One region of the Sphingomonas sp. jy18 genome, then DNA from elsewhere that is predicted to be linked to it. Evidence: predicted binding sites of a transcription regulator. Region 1 holds the regulator's gene; the other holds the start of a gene.

Region 1 (8,023 bases):
CGCAAGCCCGATCGTGGCCATATCGGTGTCCCCGCTAAACGTGAAGTGAGGCGTCAAATGCGCCTCGGCCTCGCATCGCAGAACGGAAACTATGCCTTCAACCCAACGTGCCATCCGATGAACCTAACACTGCTGCCAATGTCCGCAATGGGCGGCAGCCGAAAGGTAGCTTTCATATTGCCCCGAACTCTGATTCAGCATCGGCATGAGCCGATATGATCTGACCGACTTCGAGTGGCGCGTTATCAAACCGCTGCTGCCCAACAAACCCCGAGGCGTGCCCGCGCCGATGATCGGCGTGTGCTGAACGGCATCTTCTGGGTGTTGCGATCCGGTGCGCCGTGGCGAGACTTGCCCGAACGCTCTGGCCCGCGCACCACCTGCTACAATCGCTTCGTGCGATGGCGAAAGGCCGTGGTCTGGGATCGGATGATGGACGCCATCAGCGCCGCGCATTGTGGCGACATCCAGATAATCGACAGCACTTCCGTTCGCGCCCACAAACAGGCCGCGACGGCAAAAAGGGGGATCGAGATCATTGTCTCGGTCGCTCCCGAGGCGGGCTCACGACCAAAATCCACGCGGTCGTCGACGGGCAAGGCCTCCCGATCCGACTGAGCCTGAATGCAGGACAAAGCCATGACGGCCAAGCTGCCGACGATCTGCTTGCCCATGTTGGTGCCGGAACAATCGTGCTCGCGGATAAAGCATACGATGCTGATCGCATACGGACATCTCTGCGCGAGAAGGGGGCGTTCGCGAATATCCCGCCCAAGGCCAACCGCCGGGCAAAACCGTACTTCAGCACTTGGCTCTACCGCGAGCGTAACCTGATCGAGCGCTTCTTCGCCAAGCTCAAGCACTTCCGCCGGGTTGCCACCCACTAAGACAAGCTTGCCGAGAACTTCCTCGCTATGGTCCAACTCGCTTCAATGCGACTGTGGCTGCGCGTTTATGAGTCTACGGCTTAGGTGGTACAGTAGTTCGAGCCGCAGTGCCGACCGAGCGCCTGTCCTGCTTTTTGGAACCGTAGTGCCGAGCTTGTCGAAGCACGCTTCGCCGACAAGCGCCGTCGACGCCTCGCAACACCGTCGGCTCCGACAAGCGCAGGCATGCGGATCGACGCAATCTCATCGCAGTCCGGTGTCCGACGCCACCCGATCCATCCACCCACATGTCATTCCCGCGAAAGCGGGAATCCAGGGGCGGCAGGCGCGGTCCTTGGCCGCGCCCCAGCCCCCCGCAACTGAAACCCCCATCACAACCACCGTCGCCCCGCACTTGATGCGGGGCTTGGCTTCCTTGACCACGGAGCCAGAGAAAGCCTTGCCCCGTGTCGAGCACGGGGCGACGGGATGCAATTACGGTAATCCAGCAGACGGCGGCTGTCCGCTCCACAAGACGCCCTTCGCCGGATTCAGGGCCATGGCCCTATTCCGGCCCGACCACCCCCAACCTATCGCGCCGGATCGAAAAACGGCCTGTCCCCCGCGATCGTCACCCGCTCCATGATCCGCACCGCCGGGAAATAGTCCGACGCGGCATAATGTTGCGAGGAGCGATTGTCCCAGAAGGCGATGCTGCCGGCTTCCCAGCGGAAGCGGCACTGGAATTCGGGAATGCGGGCAAAGCTGTAGAGATGCTCGAGCAGCCAGTCGCTCTCCTTCGCCGACAATCCCTTGATGTGGGTGACGAAACCGGTGTTGACGTAGAGCGCGCGCCGCCCGGTCTCGGGGTGGGTGCGCACCACCGGATGCTCCATCGGCGGATATTTGGCGTGCAGTTCCTCAGTCGACTTGCCCAGCCGCTTGGCAAAGACGCGGGCGATGTCATGCACCGCGGTCAGGGTGCAAACCCAGTCCTGCATCGCCGGAGACAGCGCCTCATAGGCCGCTTCCATGCTGGCAAACAGCGTGTCGCCGCCGGTCTGAGGCACCTCGACCGCGCGCAGGATCGATCCCAGCGAGGGACGGTCGCGCCAGGTCACGTCCGAATGCCAGTTATTTTCAACCCCGCGCGAGTTGGGGCCGTGTTCGATGCGCAGTATCTCGGGGTCGGGCTGGTCCGCCGGGGTGGCGGGGTGGATTTCCAGTTCGCCGAACCGCCGCGCGAAGGCGATGTGCTGCGCCGGGGTGATATGCTGGTCGCGAAAGAAGATCACCTTATACTGGTTCAGCGCCGCCCGGATCGCGGCGATGCTCGCCTCATCCTGTTCCTCGCGCAAATCGACACCGCTGATCTCTGCACCGATCGCCGGACTCATCGCCCGCACGTGCAGACGCTGCTCCACCACCGTCGCCATGGCCTGTCTCCTTCCCGCCTTTTGGGCGCAGCATATCCCGCCGGGCGGCGACGGCAAGGCCCTTGGCGGGGGCACCCGGCAAGGCTGCGAATTGCCCCCTTCGCCTGACGCGCCAAATCCGCTACCGCGCGCTGCATGTCCGACAAGCTTGCCGAAATCTGCGCCACCACCGCTGCCGAGGTCGCCCGCCGCAAGGCGCTGGTCAGCGATGCCGAGATCGAGCGCCGCATCGCCACGGCGAGTGCGCCGCGCGGGTTCCGGGCCGCGTTGGCGACGCGCATCGCTGCCGGAGAGGCGGCACTGATCGCCGAGGTCAAGAAGGCGAGCCCGTCCAAGGGTTTGATCCGCCCGGATTTCGATCCGCCGGCCCATGCCCGCGCCTATGCTGCCGGTGGCGCGGCCTGCCTGTCGGTGCTGACCGATGGCCCCTATTTTCAGGGCGATGACGCCTATCTGGTCGCGGCGCGCGCGGCCTGCACGCTGCCGGTGCTGCGCAAGGATTTCATGGTCGATCCGTGGCAGGTGCGCGAAGCCCGCGGTCTCGGCGCCGATGCGATCCTGATCATCGTCGCAGCGCTGGACGACACGCAGATGCGCGCCATCGAGGCAGAGGCGCTGGCGCTCGGCATGGATGTGCTGGTCGAAGTGCATGACGAGGCCGAGTTGGCCCGCGCGCTGGCGCAGCTTTCCAGCCGGCTGATCGGCATCAACAACCGCGATCTCAAGCGCTTCGTCACCGATCTTGGCGTCAGCGAACGGCTCGCGCCGCTGGTGCAGCCCGGCACGTTGCTGGTCAGCGAAAGCGGCATCGCCGGGCCGGCGGATATCGCGCGGCTGCGCGGCAGCGGCATCCACGCGTTTCTCGTCGGCGAGCATCTGATGCGCCATGCCGATGTCGAGGCCGCAACCCGGACGCTGCTCGCGGCATGAGCGGCCTCACCCACATCGATGCCGAGGGCGCGGCGCGGATGGTCGATGTCTCGGCCAAGCCGGTGACGGCGCGCCGCGCGGTCGCCGCCGGGCATATCCTGCTCTCCCCGGCCGCCATCGCCGCGGTGCGGGACGGCTCCGGGCCCAAGGGCGATGTGCTGGCGACCGCACGGCTGGCGGGGATCATGGCCGCCAAGCGCACCGCCGATCTCATCCCGCTCTGCCACCCGCTGCCACTGGCCTCCGCCCGCGTCGATTTCACCATCGGCGACAAGAGCATCGAAGCGGTCGCGGAAACCGTCACGTCGGCACAGACCGGGGTAGAAATGGAAGCAATGACAGCGGTTTCCGTGGCCTTGCTGACAATCTATGACATGACCAAGGCGATCGACAAGGCGGCGTGCATAGGTCAGGTGCGTCTGGTTGCGAAGGAAGGCGGCAAGTCCGGCCCATGGCGCGCGGACTGATCAGCCTGGAGGACGCCCAGGCCGCGGTCCTCGCCCTCGCGCACCCCGGACCGCGCGTCGAACTGCCGCTGCACGAGGCCCATGGCTGGCTCGCCGCCCCGCTCGTCGCGCGCCGCACCCAGCCGTGGGCGGACCTCAGTGCGATGGATGGCTATGCCCTCGGCGCTGGCGATGGACCGTGGCAGATCGTCAGCGCCATCCCTGCCGAGAGCCGCGCCCCCGGCACCCTGTCCGCCGGAGAGGCGGCGCGTATCTTCACCGGCGCGCCCCTTCCGGCCGGCGCAGACCGCATCCTGATCCAGGAGGACGCCAAGGTCGACGGAACGGTGCTGACCGCAACCGACCACCCCGCCCCCGGCCGCTGGATCCGCCGTCGGGGCAGCGACTTTGCCGAAGGCGCACCGCTTGCGGCACCGGGCGCGGCCGTCACCCCCGGCCTCATCGCTCTTGCCGCGAGTGCCGATCACGCCACCCTCCCCTGCCACCGCCGCCCCGCGGTCACCATCGTCGCCACCGGCAGCGAACTGGTTCTGCCCGGGTCCGGCGAGACCGGCCTGCCGTCGGCCAACGGCGCGATGCTGGCCGCCCTCGTCGCGCCATGGGCAGCATCGGTGAACGACCGGGGCATCGCGCCCGATGCGCTCACCGCCATCACCGCGCTTATCGACGATTTCGCTGCCACGCACCGCGACCCGGCGCTGCTGCTGCTGAGCGGAGGCGCGTCGGTCGGCGATCATGACCTCGTCCGCCCGGCGCTCGAAGCGGCGGGGTGGACCATCGCCTTGCGCCGTGTCGCGATGAAGCCCGGAAAGCCGCTGATCGTGGCGCACAGGGAAGGCCTCGTTGCGCTTGGCCTGCCCGGCAATCCGGTCTCCGCCTTCGCGACCGCCACCCTGTTTGCGCTGCCCGTGCTGCGCGCCATGGCCGGATGCCCTGACCCGCTGCCCCGCCACGAGACCGCGCCGCTCGCCGCGCCGCTGCCGGCCGGCAGCAACCGCACCGAATATCTGCGCGGACGTCGCAACCCGGATGGCAGCATCGCCCCCGCCGGCAGCCAGGACAGCGCCGCACTGTTCACGCTGGCCGGTGCGAATGTGCTTATCCGGCTGGACCGCGATGCGCCGCCACAAGATATGGGCGCAAGCGCGCGCTACATCCCCATCGCTTGATCGACCCCATCAGCGGGGTCTTGACGTTCCCTTTTCGTTTGCATAGATGTTCTTCCGATGTTCCGTCACGGGGAGAGCGAGCATGCTCACGCGCAAACAGCATGAACTGATCTGCTTCATCGAAGACCGGCTGGCTGAATCCGGCATTTCGCCGTCTTTCGAAGAGATGAAGGATGCCTTGGGGCTGAAGTCCAAGTCCGGGGTGCATCGCCTGATCAGCGCGCTCGAGGAACGCGGCTTCCTGCGTCGGCTGCCCAACCGGGCGCGGGCACTCGAGGTGGTGCGCAATCCGGAGCGCGGTGAGCGCGAGCAGGCGCCCGCCTCCAATGTCATCGCCATGCCGACCCGGGCGACGCCGCGTGCCGTCGTCGCCAACGACGTGATCGAACTGCCGCTGCATGGCCGCATCGCGGCCGGCATGCCGATCGAAGCGTTCGAGGATTCCGCGCAATTGGTCGTGCCTGCCGCCCTGCTCGGGCCGGGTGACCATTATGCGCTCGAAGTCTCCGGGGACTCGATGGTCGAGGCCGGCATTCTCGACGGCGATTATGCCCTGATCCAGCGCGCCGAGACCGCGCGCGAAGGCGACATCGTGGTTGCGCTGATCGACGGTCAGGATGCCACGCTCAAATATTTCCACCGCGACGGGCAGAATGTCCGGCTGGATCCGGCCAATGCCGCCTATGACCCGCAGCATTATCGCGCGGACCGCGTCGCGGTGCAGGGCCGGCTCGCCGGCTTGCTGCGGCGTTATCATTGAGCGGACGAAGCCTCGGCCTGCCTCGGCTGCCTCGGTGGCATGATCGTCGGCGGATGGCCCCATGGTTTGCCCTGTGCTGCTGACGCAACCCCGCGTACCGACGGCGGGTCGAGGGTGATGGCGAGCCCGCCGGTCTGATCGAGGAATTGGCGATCCGCCTTCAGCCAGCGGGGCTGGCAACCGCGCGGCAGCCAGCGGTCGGCGATCACGATATCGCTGCGGGCGCATGCTGCGACCAGCGGTTGCCAATCGGTACGATAACCGCTGCGCGCGGCCATCACCGTCCAGCGGCGGCCAGCACGCTCTACCTGCCAGACGCAGAAGTCGGCCGAGCAGCGCGTGCCTGGCTGCGTTGCCAGCGCTGTCAGCTCCCCGTCGACCCCCGCCGCCTCGGCCAGTTGATCGCGGATATAGTCGCCCGCCCGGTCACGCAGCAGCGCATAGCGGCCATCCTCTGCGCGCACCGCAACATGACGACCATCACCGGTCACCAGCAGATCCGGCGCGGGCGTGGCGAAGGCCCAGAGCAAGCCGGCCACGATCGCGGGCAGCCCTGCCCAGCGCACCCTGGTCCGCCACAATCCCACCCACAGTCCGCCGCCAACCGAGAGCAGCATCGCGGCCAGCGGGGTAGATGGCACCGCCGCGACAGCCCCCGGCGCGCTCGCCACGGCATGGGCCATCCACAGCATGAACCCAAGCGCCTGATCGACCACCCACCATGCCGGCGCACCAAGACCGATACCATCGAGCAGCAGCGCCAGCGCTTCTGCCGGCATGACCACGAACGTCGTCAGGGGGATCGCCACCATATTGGCGAGCGAGCCGTAGAGCCCGGCCTTGTGGAAATGGAACAGCGCAATCGGCATCAGCGCCAGCTCGACGGCGAGACCGGTCAGCAACAGCCCCAGAAATCCGCGCAGCAGCCGCATTCCCCGGCTTTCGTCGCGGCGCGCCAGCATAGCGGTAACGCGCGGATGGGTGTGCAGCGCGACAATGGCGGTCACCGCGGCGAAACTCAGCTGAAAGCTCGGCCCGACCAGCGCCTCGGGCCAAAGTAGCAACACGAACAGCGCGCCCGCCGCGACCAGCCGTAGCGTAATAGCCTCCCGCCCCAAGGCGATCGCGAGCAGCACCAGCAGCGCTGCGACCAGCGACCGGATTGTCGGCACCTCGGCCCCGGTAAGGAGCGTGTAGCCGAGCCCGACCAGCGCGCCCACGCCGGCGGAGATCAGGATCAGCGGCGCCCGCAGTGCCAGCCATGGCGAGAGTGCGAGCAGGCGCAGCGCCAGCCACATGGCGCCGCCCACCGCCGCGGTGATGTGCAATCCGCTGATCGAGAGCAGATGCGCGAGGCCGGCACGGCGCATCGCCTCATCATCCTCCGGCGGGATAGCGCCGCGATCCCCTGTCGCCAGCGCCGCAGCGATCGCGCCGGCGCCGCCATCGACCTGGCGCTGAATATGCGCCGAGAGCCGCTGGCGAAGACTCGGCGGAGCGGCATTGGCGCCATCCAGCCGCTCGACAGGCCCGATCGCACTACCCACCGCACCGAGTTGGTCGAACCAGGCCCGCCGCGCAAAGTCATAGCCCCCCGGCAGCGCGGCGGACGGCGGCGGCACCAGCCGCGCGCGCAAGGCAATATGTTCACCGGCGCTGATCTCCAGCGCCCCCGGGTCATCGATCCCGATCGTCACCCGGATGCGCGGCGGCAGCATCGCCGCCGGATCGGGCCGCAGAATCAGCCGCACATCGCCTCGTGCCGCCTGCAACTCGGTCTGCTCCACGATCGCCTGAAAACGGAGTACCGCGGGGCGCTCCAGCACCGGTGCCGCCACCCGTTCGCTGCGCAACCAGGCCAGCGCGCAGCCTGCCGCCATGGCGATACCGGCAACCACCAGCATCTGCCGCAGCAGCCCACCCGGCGGACACAGCAGCCAGCCGAAGGCCGCAAAGGCAGTCATCACCAGCATGAAACCGATCCACGCCGCCGCGCCCGGCAGCGCGAACCAGGCGCCGACGCCGGTGCCGAACACCACCGGCAGCCACAGGAACAGGCTCTCGCGCTCCCGCCACAGCCAATGGTCCACCGCGTCCGCGACAACCGCCACGCGCGCGGCCATCACCGGCAATCCCGTGTTTGAAGCGGTGCTGCGGCCATGCTAGGCGACCCCCGATCGGACGGCCAAGCCGTCCATCCTGTCCAGGCCGCCTTTCCCGGATGGCCAATCATGTCGGAGAAACAGCGCGTGAGCGCAAGCCCATATACCCGCCCTGCCAGTGCAGGCACCGTGCCCGTTGTCACCCGCTTTGCGCCGTCGCCCACCGGCTTCCTGCACATTGGCGGTGCGCGCACCGCGCTGTTCAACTGGCTGTACGCGCGCCGCACCGGCGG
Region 2 (8,023 bases), on a different contig from region 1:
GGAAGCGGGAGAACAGCAGCTTGTTGGCGATGGGATCGACCGAGGTGATGCCCAGCAGATAGCAGACCAGCGAGTTGGCGGCGCTGCCGCGCCCCTGGCACAGGATCGGCGGGTCGAGGCTGCGCGCGTAACGGACGATGTCATGCACCGTCAGGAAATAGCAGGCATAGCGCTTGAGCCGGATCAGCCGGAACTCCTCGGCAAGCGTGCGCAGCATCGGCTCGGGCACGCCGTCGGGATGGCGACGGCGCGCCTCCTCCATCGCCAGATGTTCCAGCCAGTCGTGCGATTCCCAGCCTTCGGGTACCGGCTCGTTGGGATATTCATAGCGCAGGTCATCAAGCGTGAAGTCGATGCGCGCCATCAGCGCCGCGCCCGCGCCCAGCGCCTCGGGATAGCCGCGGAACAGCCGCGCCATATCCTCCGGCGATTTGAGATGACGTTCGGCATTGGCGAGCAGCCGCCGACCGGCGGCATGGATGGACGTGCCTTCGCGGATACAGGTGACGATGTCGTGCAGCGGGCGCTGCTGCGCGGTGGCGTAGAGCGCATCGTTGGTGGCGAGCAGCGGCACGCCTGCGGCAAAGGCCTCCTTCTGCGCCGCGATCAGCCGTCGCCGGTCCCCTGCCCCGTGCGGCATGGCAATGCCGCGCCACACGGCACCCGACCGCGCCAGGCGCAGACGGTGGAGCAGCGCGGCATCGCCGCCCATCGCGATCAGCAGCAGATCGTCGGCATGGTCGAGCAAATCCTCCAGATGCAGCACGCAGTCGCCCTTGACCGCGCGGCGGTTGCCGATGGTCAACAGCCGTGTCAGCCGCCCCCAGCCGTGGCGGGTGGCGGGATAGGCGACGATGTCCGGCGTCGCCTCACCGTTCTCGGAAGGCGCGAACACCAGCCGTGCGCCGACCACCAGCCGGAAACCGCTCGCCGCCCCGCCGATCTCGCGCCACGCCATGTGCGCGCGGACCACGCCCGCCACCGTGTTGCGATCGGCAATGCCGATCCCCGCCATCCCCAGTGCCTGCGCGCGCCAGACCATGTCTGCGGGGGAAGAGGCTCCACTGAGGAAACTGAAATTGCTCGCCGCGACCAGTTCGGCGAAACCGGCGCTCATGCGAACAGGCCGTGGATATACCAGTCGGGATTGGCTTGCTCGCTACCGAACAGCCCGTGACGGAACAGCCAGTAGCGGCGACCGCGCGCATCCTCGACGCGATAATAGTCGCGGGTCAGGCCGCCATTATCCTCTCGCCGCCACCATTCGGAGGCAATCCGTTCCGGCCCTTCCTGTCGCACCACCTCATGCAGCGCCTTGCGCCATTTGAAGCGGCGGGGCGGGCCATCGGGGACGGCGGCGAGCACCTCGATCTTCTGGGGCGGATCGAACAGGTGGATGGGCCGCAGCGGCGGCTCGCCCGGTGCGGGAGCCGGCCAGTCGACAGCGCGCGGGGCATCGGCAACCGGCAAGGCCAGCGCCCCCTGTTCGGGGATATGCGTATCGACGGGCACGAAGCGGCGCACCCTGCCCCGCCCCAGCCGCACCGCCAGCCGGTCGATCAGCAGCGCCATCTCGCCGTCGCCCACCCGGCCGCCATCGAGCCGCAACTGCTCCGCCGCCATCGCCTCGCTGGTCAGCACGTCGAGGCGGATCAGATCGTAGCCGAAGCCGGGGTCGAGCGGATCGGACAAGGTGTCGATGCGCTCACGCAGCAGGCGGTCGAGAATGGCGCAATCGCGGACCGGCTGGCCGGTCTCCACCTCCAGCCGCGCGACATGCCCGTCGCTGCGGAACAGGGAGGCGGCAAAGGCCCGCCCGCCCGCGCCGCGTTCGGCCAGACGGTCCCCGGCCTGCGCGGCAAGATGGCGCAGCGTCGCCAGCACATCCTCGGTGCGCGCCACCGGCTCGGCAAAGCGGGTCTCCACGCTGATCTCGGGCAGATGGCGGCGTGGGACGATGCGGACGTCCTGCCGTTCGAGCAGCCGCTCGAGCCCATCCACCAGATCGCTGCCAAAGCGCGCAGCCAGTGGCGCGGCGGGGCGGGCAGCCAGATCGCCCAGCGTGCGCAGGCCGGCGCGGCGCAGCGCCCGGTGCCGCTCCCCATCGACGCGCAAGGCCTCGACCGGCAAGGCCTCGACATCGCTTTCCTCATGGCGGGCCAGCGCCGCTGCGGCATCGGCGGTGGCGGCTATGGCATGGCGGGTGGTCAGGCCGGCAGCATTCAGCCGCTGGACCAGATCGGCCGCAAGCCCCTCTTCATAACCGGCAAAAAGATGCGCGCAGCCGGTGATGTCGAGCAGCAGCACATCGTCGCCGTCGGTGGCGACCATCGGCGTATAGCGCTCGCAGCCATCGGCCAGCCGCGCCAGCGCACGCGCATCGGCGGCGGCATCATAGGGCAAGGCCGCAAGATCGGGCACGCGCGCCCGCGCATCGGCCAGCGTCATGCCGGCGACGAGACCGAGCACTAATGCCGACTGGTCGAGCGCGATCAGCCGCATCGCGCTGCGGTGCTTGGCCACCAGTGCAAACGGGGCGTCAGGCCGCTCGCTGCGCCTGATCCGTTCCGACGGCAGAAAGGGAAGATGCACCGCCAGATAGCGGCGCGAAACAGCGACGGTCACGGTTCCACTCCAGACGGGTTGCAAAGGGAAGGCTCCCGCCACGATGCCGCAACAAGGCGACATCGAAGGCCGGATGCCCCGGCGCATCGGCAGGCAGCGGCGACGATGGCGCAGTGGCGATGCTCCACCGCGTCTGCGCCGCACTGGGCACCGGCTCCGCATCGATCCGCAGCACCAGAGTGAACACGCCCGACTGCGCGGCCGCCATTGCCAGACGGCGCGAAGCGGTGAGATCGAGCAGGGGCGCCGCGCCATGCAGTTCGAGCACCACCCCGCCCAACTGGCCGCAGCGCACGCCATCCAGACCAGCGCGCAGCACGCCGATGGGATCGGGCGGGACGACAATCACCAGCCTGGCCGGATCGCAGCCGAGATCGAGCAGGCCCGGCGCGTGAAGATAGCCATTGGTCCGCGATGCACGATCGTCCCGCACCCACATCAGCGACGTGTCCTTGCCCAGCGCGCGGGTCGCCAGCAACAGGGCGAAGGCCGTGGCGCTGCTGCTATCCTTGTCTCCCGCACTGAAAATCTCATGCAGCGCCGCACGGGCGAGTCCCCCCTGCAGCCGGACATCGACATCGGCCGCGCCGAGGCCGATCCTGCCATCGCCGCAACGCTCAGCCTCCCCGTCCGGCGGACGCGGCTGCAAGGCAAGGCGATGGAGGGCGGCGGGACGAATCATCTTTTTGTTCCTATTATGTTCTATATGAGCCAAGCCGGTGCCGAGCGTCAAGCAGCCTCAGCGAAGGCGCCGGGACAGCAACCGGCGCACATCCCATCGCATTCGGCATGATGCGCGGTTCCCATGCACGGGCCGAGCCTCTATCGAGGCGCCAGAACAGGATTTGAGGAGAAGAGCATGCGCCAGATCGACCATTTCATCAGCGGCGGCTCCGGACCAGCCACCCGCACGGGCGATATCTTCGATCCCAACAGCGGCCAGGTGCAGGCGCGCGTCGCGCTGGGCGATGCCGCCGTGCTGGAGCAGGCAGTGCAGGCCGCGCTCGCCGCGCAACCGGCATGGGCAGCCACCAACCCGCAGCGGCGCGCGCGGGTGATGTTCGAATTCAAGCGGCTGGTGGAAGCGAACATGGACGAGCTGGCGCATCTGCTCAGCTCCGAACATGGCAAGGTGATCGCGGATTCCAAAGGCGACATCCAGCGCGGGCTGGAGGTCATCGAATTCTGCTGCGGCATCCCGCACGTGCTGAAGGGCGAATATACCCAAGGCGCGGGGCCGGGCATCGACGTCTATTCGATGCGCCAGCCGATCGGCATCGGCGCGGGCATCACCCCGTTCAACTTCCCGGCGATGATCCCGCTGTGGATGTCCGGCGTCGCCATCGCCACCGGCAACGCCTTCCTGATCAAGCCCAGCGAGCGTGACCCGAGCGTGCCGGTGCGGCTCGCCGAACTGTTGATCGAGGCGGGCCTGCCCGAAGGCATCTGCCAGGTGGTGCATGGCGACAAGGCGATGGTCGATGCCATCCTCGACCACCCGGCCATCGGCGCGGTCAGCTTCGTCGGCTCCTCCGACATCGCCCATTATGTCTACAATCGCGGCGTCGCCAACGGCAAGCGGGTGCAGGCGATGGGTGGGGCCAAGAACCATGGCATCGTCATGCCGGACGCGGATCTCGACCAGGTGGTCAATGATCTGGCGGGTGCGGCTTTCGGCTCGGCGGGCGAGCGCTGCATGGCCTTGCCGGTGGTGGTGCCGGTGGGCGATGAGACCGCCGACCGGCTGCGTGCCAAGCTGATCCCGGCGATCGAGGCGCTGCGCGTCGGCGTCTCGACCGATCCGCAAGCGCATTACGGGCCGGTAGTCACCGCCGCGCACAAGGCAAAGGTCGAAGGCTGGATCCAGACCTGCGTCGACGAGGGCGCGGAACTGGTGATCGACGGACGCGGGTTCAAACTGCAGGGGCATGAGGAAGGCTTCTTCGTCGGCCCGACGCTGTTCGACCATGTCACCACCGACATGGAAAGCTACAAGGAAGAGATTTTCGGCCCCGTGCTGCAGATGGTCCGCGCCGCCAGCTTCGAGGAGGCGCTCGCGCTGCCCAGCAAGCATCAATATGGCAATGGCGTCGCCATCTTCACCCGCAACGGCCACGCCGCGCGGGAATTTGCGGCGCGCGTCAATGTCGGCATGGTCGGCATCAATGTGCCGATCCCGGTGCCGGTCGCCTATCACACCTTCGGCGGCTGGAAGCGCTCGGCCTTCGGCGACACCAACCAGCATGGCATGGAGGGCGTGAAGTTCTGGACCAAGGTCAAGACCGTCACTGCCCGCTGGCCGGATGGATCGCCGGATGGGGGAAATGCGTTTGTCATCCCGACGATGGGGTGAGGCCATGAGATCAAAGTACCGTCATTGCGAGCGCAGCGAAGCAATCCAGGGTGGTGCCACGCCGCTCTGGATTGCTTCGCTGCGCTCGCAATGACGGGTGAAGTTGGATTGGAGTTTCAAATGACCAGCATCGCATTCATCGGGCTTGGCAATATGGGCGGCGGGATGGCGGCCAATCTGGCGAAGGCGGGGCATGATGTTCGTGCCTTCGATCTCAGCGCCGAGGCACTGGAACGGGCAGCGGCGGCGGGGTGCCTTGCCGCGCCGAGCGCGGGCGAGGCGGTGAGCGGTGCCGAAGTGGTTGTCACCATGCTGCCCGCCGGGCACCATGTCGCGGCGGTCTATGAGAGCGATGTGTTCCCCAACGCCGCGCCAGGCACGCTGTTGATCGACTGTTCGACCATCGACGTCGCTACCGCGCGCGCCAATGCCGAGGCGGCGACAGCCAAGGGGCTAGCGGTCACAGACGCGCCGGTATCGGGCGGCATTGCAGCGGCCAATGGCGGCACGCTGACCTTCATGGTCGGCGGCAGCGCCGAAGCATTTGCCCGCGCCGAGCCGATCTTGGCGGCGATGGGCAAAGCGGTGATCCATGCGGGCGGGTCGGGCGCGGGACAGGCGGCGAAAATCTGCAACAACATGCTGCTCGGCGCGTCGATGATCGCCACCTGCGAGACGTTCGCCATGGCCGAGAAACTGGGGCTGGATTTGCAGACCTTTTACGACATCTCCAGCCAAGCATCGGGCCAATGCTGGTCGATGACCAGCTATTGTCCCGTGCCCGGCGTCGGGCCGGAGACGCCTGCGGATCGCGGCTATGACGGCGGCTTTGCCACCGCGCTGATGCTGAAGGACCTCAAGCTGGCAATGGAGGCGGCGCAATCGGTCGGCGCGGAGGTGCCAATGGGCGAGCGCGCAGCGGCGCTCTACGCGGCGTTTGCCGATGCAGGCAATGGCGGCAAGGATTTCTCGGGCATCATAAAGACGATGCAGGAGCGGTGAACTGACCGCCCCTGCATCGCATATCGCAAACGGCGTCAGACTTAGCCGATGATGAAATCGCCCGGAGTGACGGTGACGTTTCCGTCGAGTCGGATCATGAAATCCGCGACCCCATCACCGTTGCTGTCGCCCTGAATATAGGTGTTCCCGCCAATCAGCTCATAACGCACCTGGCCAGCGACGTTGGTAAAGGCAAAGGTCCCGATGAAGCTGCTCAGGCCAAGCCCGATCAAATGCAGCTTGTCACCCTGTGCGTTGCTGAAACCCTGAATGCGGTCGGCCGTAGCGAGGGTTGCGCCGGTGTCGCCGACGTTGAACACATAGGCGTCTGCACCAAGGCCACCATTGAGGATGTCGACACCCGCGCCGCCGGTGAGCGTGTCATTTCCTGCTTCGCCGTAGAGCGTGTCATTGGCATCGCCGCCGTTCAGCGTGTCATTGTCCGCGCCGCCATAGACCAGATCCTGACCGGCACCGCCGTTCAGCACGTCGTTTCCGGCATCGCCGAACAGCCGGTCATTGCCGCCTTCGCCACCAAGGCTATCGGCACCGCCCCGGCCATAGACGGCGTCATTGCCGTCGCCAGCGAGCACAGTGTCGACCCCTGCACTGCCGCCATAGGTGTTGGCGAGGGCGTTCAGCGTCGCCGTCAGATCGCCACCCGAGGCGTTTGTAACAATCTCGACATCGGCGGCTATCGCGTAGCTGAGACCAGCGGCGCTGACCTGCACGGTGTCAGTGCCAGTGCCGCCATTGGCGACATCGGCGGCGTTATCGACAACCAGCGTGTCATCCCCGTCGCCACCGTTCATGGTATCGGCGCCGGTGCCGCCAGTCAGCCTGTCATTGCCGAGACCGCCGATCAGCGTGTCGTTGCCCGCTTCGCCGCCCAGCGAATCATCCCCATCGCCGCCATTGAGTGTGTCGCCCGATCCGCCGCCGACGATGATGTTAGCGAGAGCGTTGCCGGTGCCGGCAAAAGCTCCCGCGCCGGTATATTCCAGATTTTCGACATTGGCTGGCAGGGTGTAGCTGGCCAAAGTGGTTTCGACGCGGTCGGTGCCTTCGCCATCGAGTTCGATCACCGTATCGGTGGCGCTGGAAATGACGAAGATGTCGTTGCCGCTGTTACCAGCAAGGGTATTTGTCCCGCTGCCACCGGTCAGAACGTCGTTGAGAAGGCCTCCAGACAGGGTGTCATCGCCATCGCCGCCGTTCAGGACGTCATTGCCGTCGAGGCCGTCGATCGTGTCGTTGGCGAAGGTACCGGACAGGGTATCGTCACCCGGGGTCGCGCCGCCAACAACGGTGTTGGCGACAGTGAAGCTGTTCGCCGCGGGCCAGACATAATTGTCGGGCTGATTATTGGCACCGATCCAGTTGGCTTCATTGGCAATGGCTGCCAGCACTTCCTGTACCGAACCGGTCAATGGGCCGTTGTAAACGCCATTGTCGGTATTGAAGGCCAGCGCGGTATCGCCGTTGGTCAGGCCGGTTGGCACGGCCGACGTATTGCTGTCGACCGCATCGGCTGCCCAGGCAGCCGTGGACCCCGCCACTTGAACGGCGAACAGCAGCGTAGGCGACGCAGCGGTACCGATATAAGCGATGATCGAATCGCCAGCCGAGGAAACATCAAACGAGCCGCCGCCCGGATAAGCGACCGTGTATACCGTGCCGATGGCCGCATTGGCTGGAATCGCAAAGGTGGTCGTGCCCTCACCCGCAGTTCTGAAACCGCCCGCCGCAAGCCAGCCTTGATCGGTAAAGCTGATCGTTTGTCCGCGCAAAGTCGGATCGAGCAGCACGAAGCTGAAATATTTCCCGTTCGTGCCTGAATCGCTACCATAGGAAACGATTGCGATAGAGCCTGGTCCTGGCATGCTAGTCCCCCAAACGCCCCTTAGGGCCACAAAAATTGCGCCCCGTGCGACTCAGGGTCTCAATTCGGCACTGAAATGAACCCGTCTGCTCTGGCGGTCAAGATACTTAACCTGTTGTTAGCTATGCCGATCTCACGGAAAATCAGTCGGGTCGAATGGA

The links. Region 1 encodes LexA, which represses DNA repair genes until DNA is damaged. Its sites were predicted from a motif close to GTTCCNCNCTTGTTCT; they were not measured.
Region 2: the regulator LexA is predicted to act here: its motif matches at 3,314-3,329, upstream of AC0QC4_RS07770 (ImuA family protein).

What each region holds. Positions count from the first base shown of each region.
Region 1 covers NZ_JBXPBT010000003.1:388,357-396,379, forward strand. Annotated here, with positions in the region: gene AC0QC4_RS10345 (hypothetical protein) at 1-21, opposite strand, end outside; partial or broken gene AC0QC4_RS10350 (IS5 family transposase) at 206-971, shown strand; gene AC0QC4_RS10355 (TauD/TfdA dioxygenase family protein) at 1,457-2,302, opposite strand; gene trpC (indole-3-glycerol phosphate synthase TrpC) at 2,438-3,232, shown strand; gene moaC (cyclic pyranopterin monophosphate synthase MoaC) at 3,229-3,699, shown strand; gene AC0QC4_RS10370 (molybdopterin molybdotransferase MoeA) at 3,684-4,868, shown strand; gene lexA (transcriptional repressor LexA) at 4,951-5,628, shown strand; gene AC0QC4_RS10380 (ComEC/Rec2 family competence protein) at 5,622-7,751, opposite strand; gene gltX (glutamate--tRNA ligase) at 7,860-8,023, shown strand, end outside.
Region 2 covers NZ_JBXPBT010000002.1:564,662-572,684, reverse strand. Annotated here, with positions in the region: gene AC0QC4_RS07780 (error-prone DNA polymerase) at 1-1,117, opposite strand, end outside; gene AC0QC4_RS07775 (Y-family DNA polymerase) at 1,114-2,625, opposite strand; gene AC0QC4_RS07770 (ImuA family protein) at 2,540-3,307, opposite strand; gene AC0QC4_RS07765 (CoA-acylating methylmalonate-semialdehyde dehydrogenase) at 3,485-4,978, shown strand; gene mmsB (3-hydroxyisobutyrate dehydrogenase) at 5,069-5,980, shown strand; gene AC0QC4_RS07755 (hypothetical protein) at 6,022-7,863, opposite strand.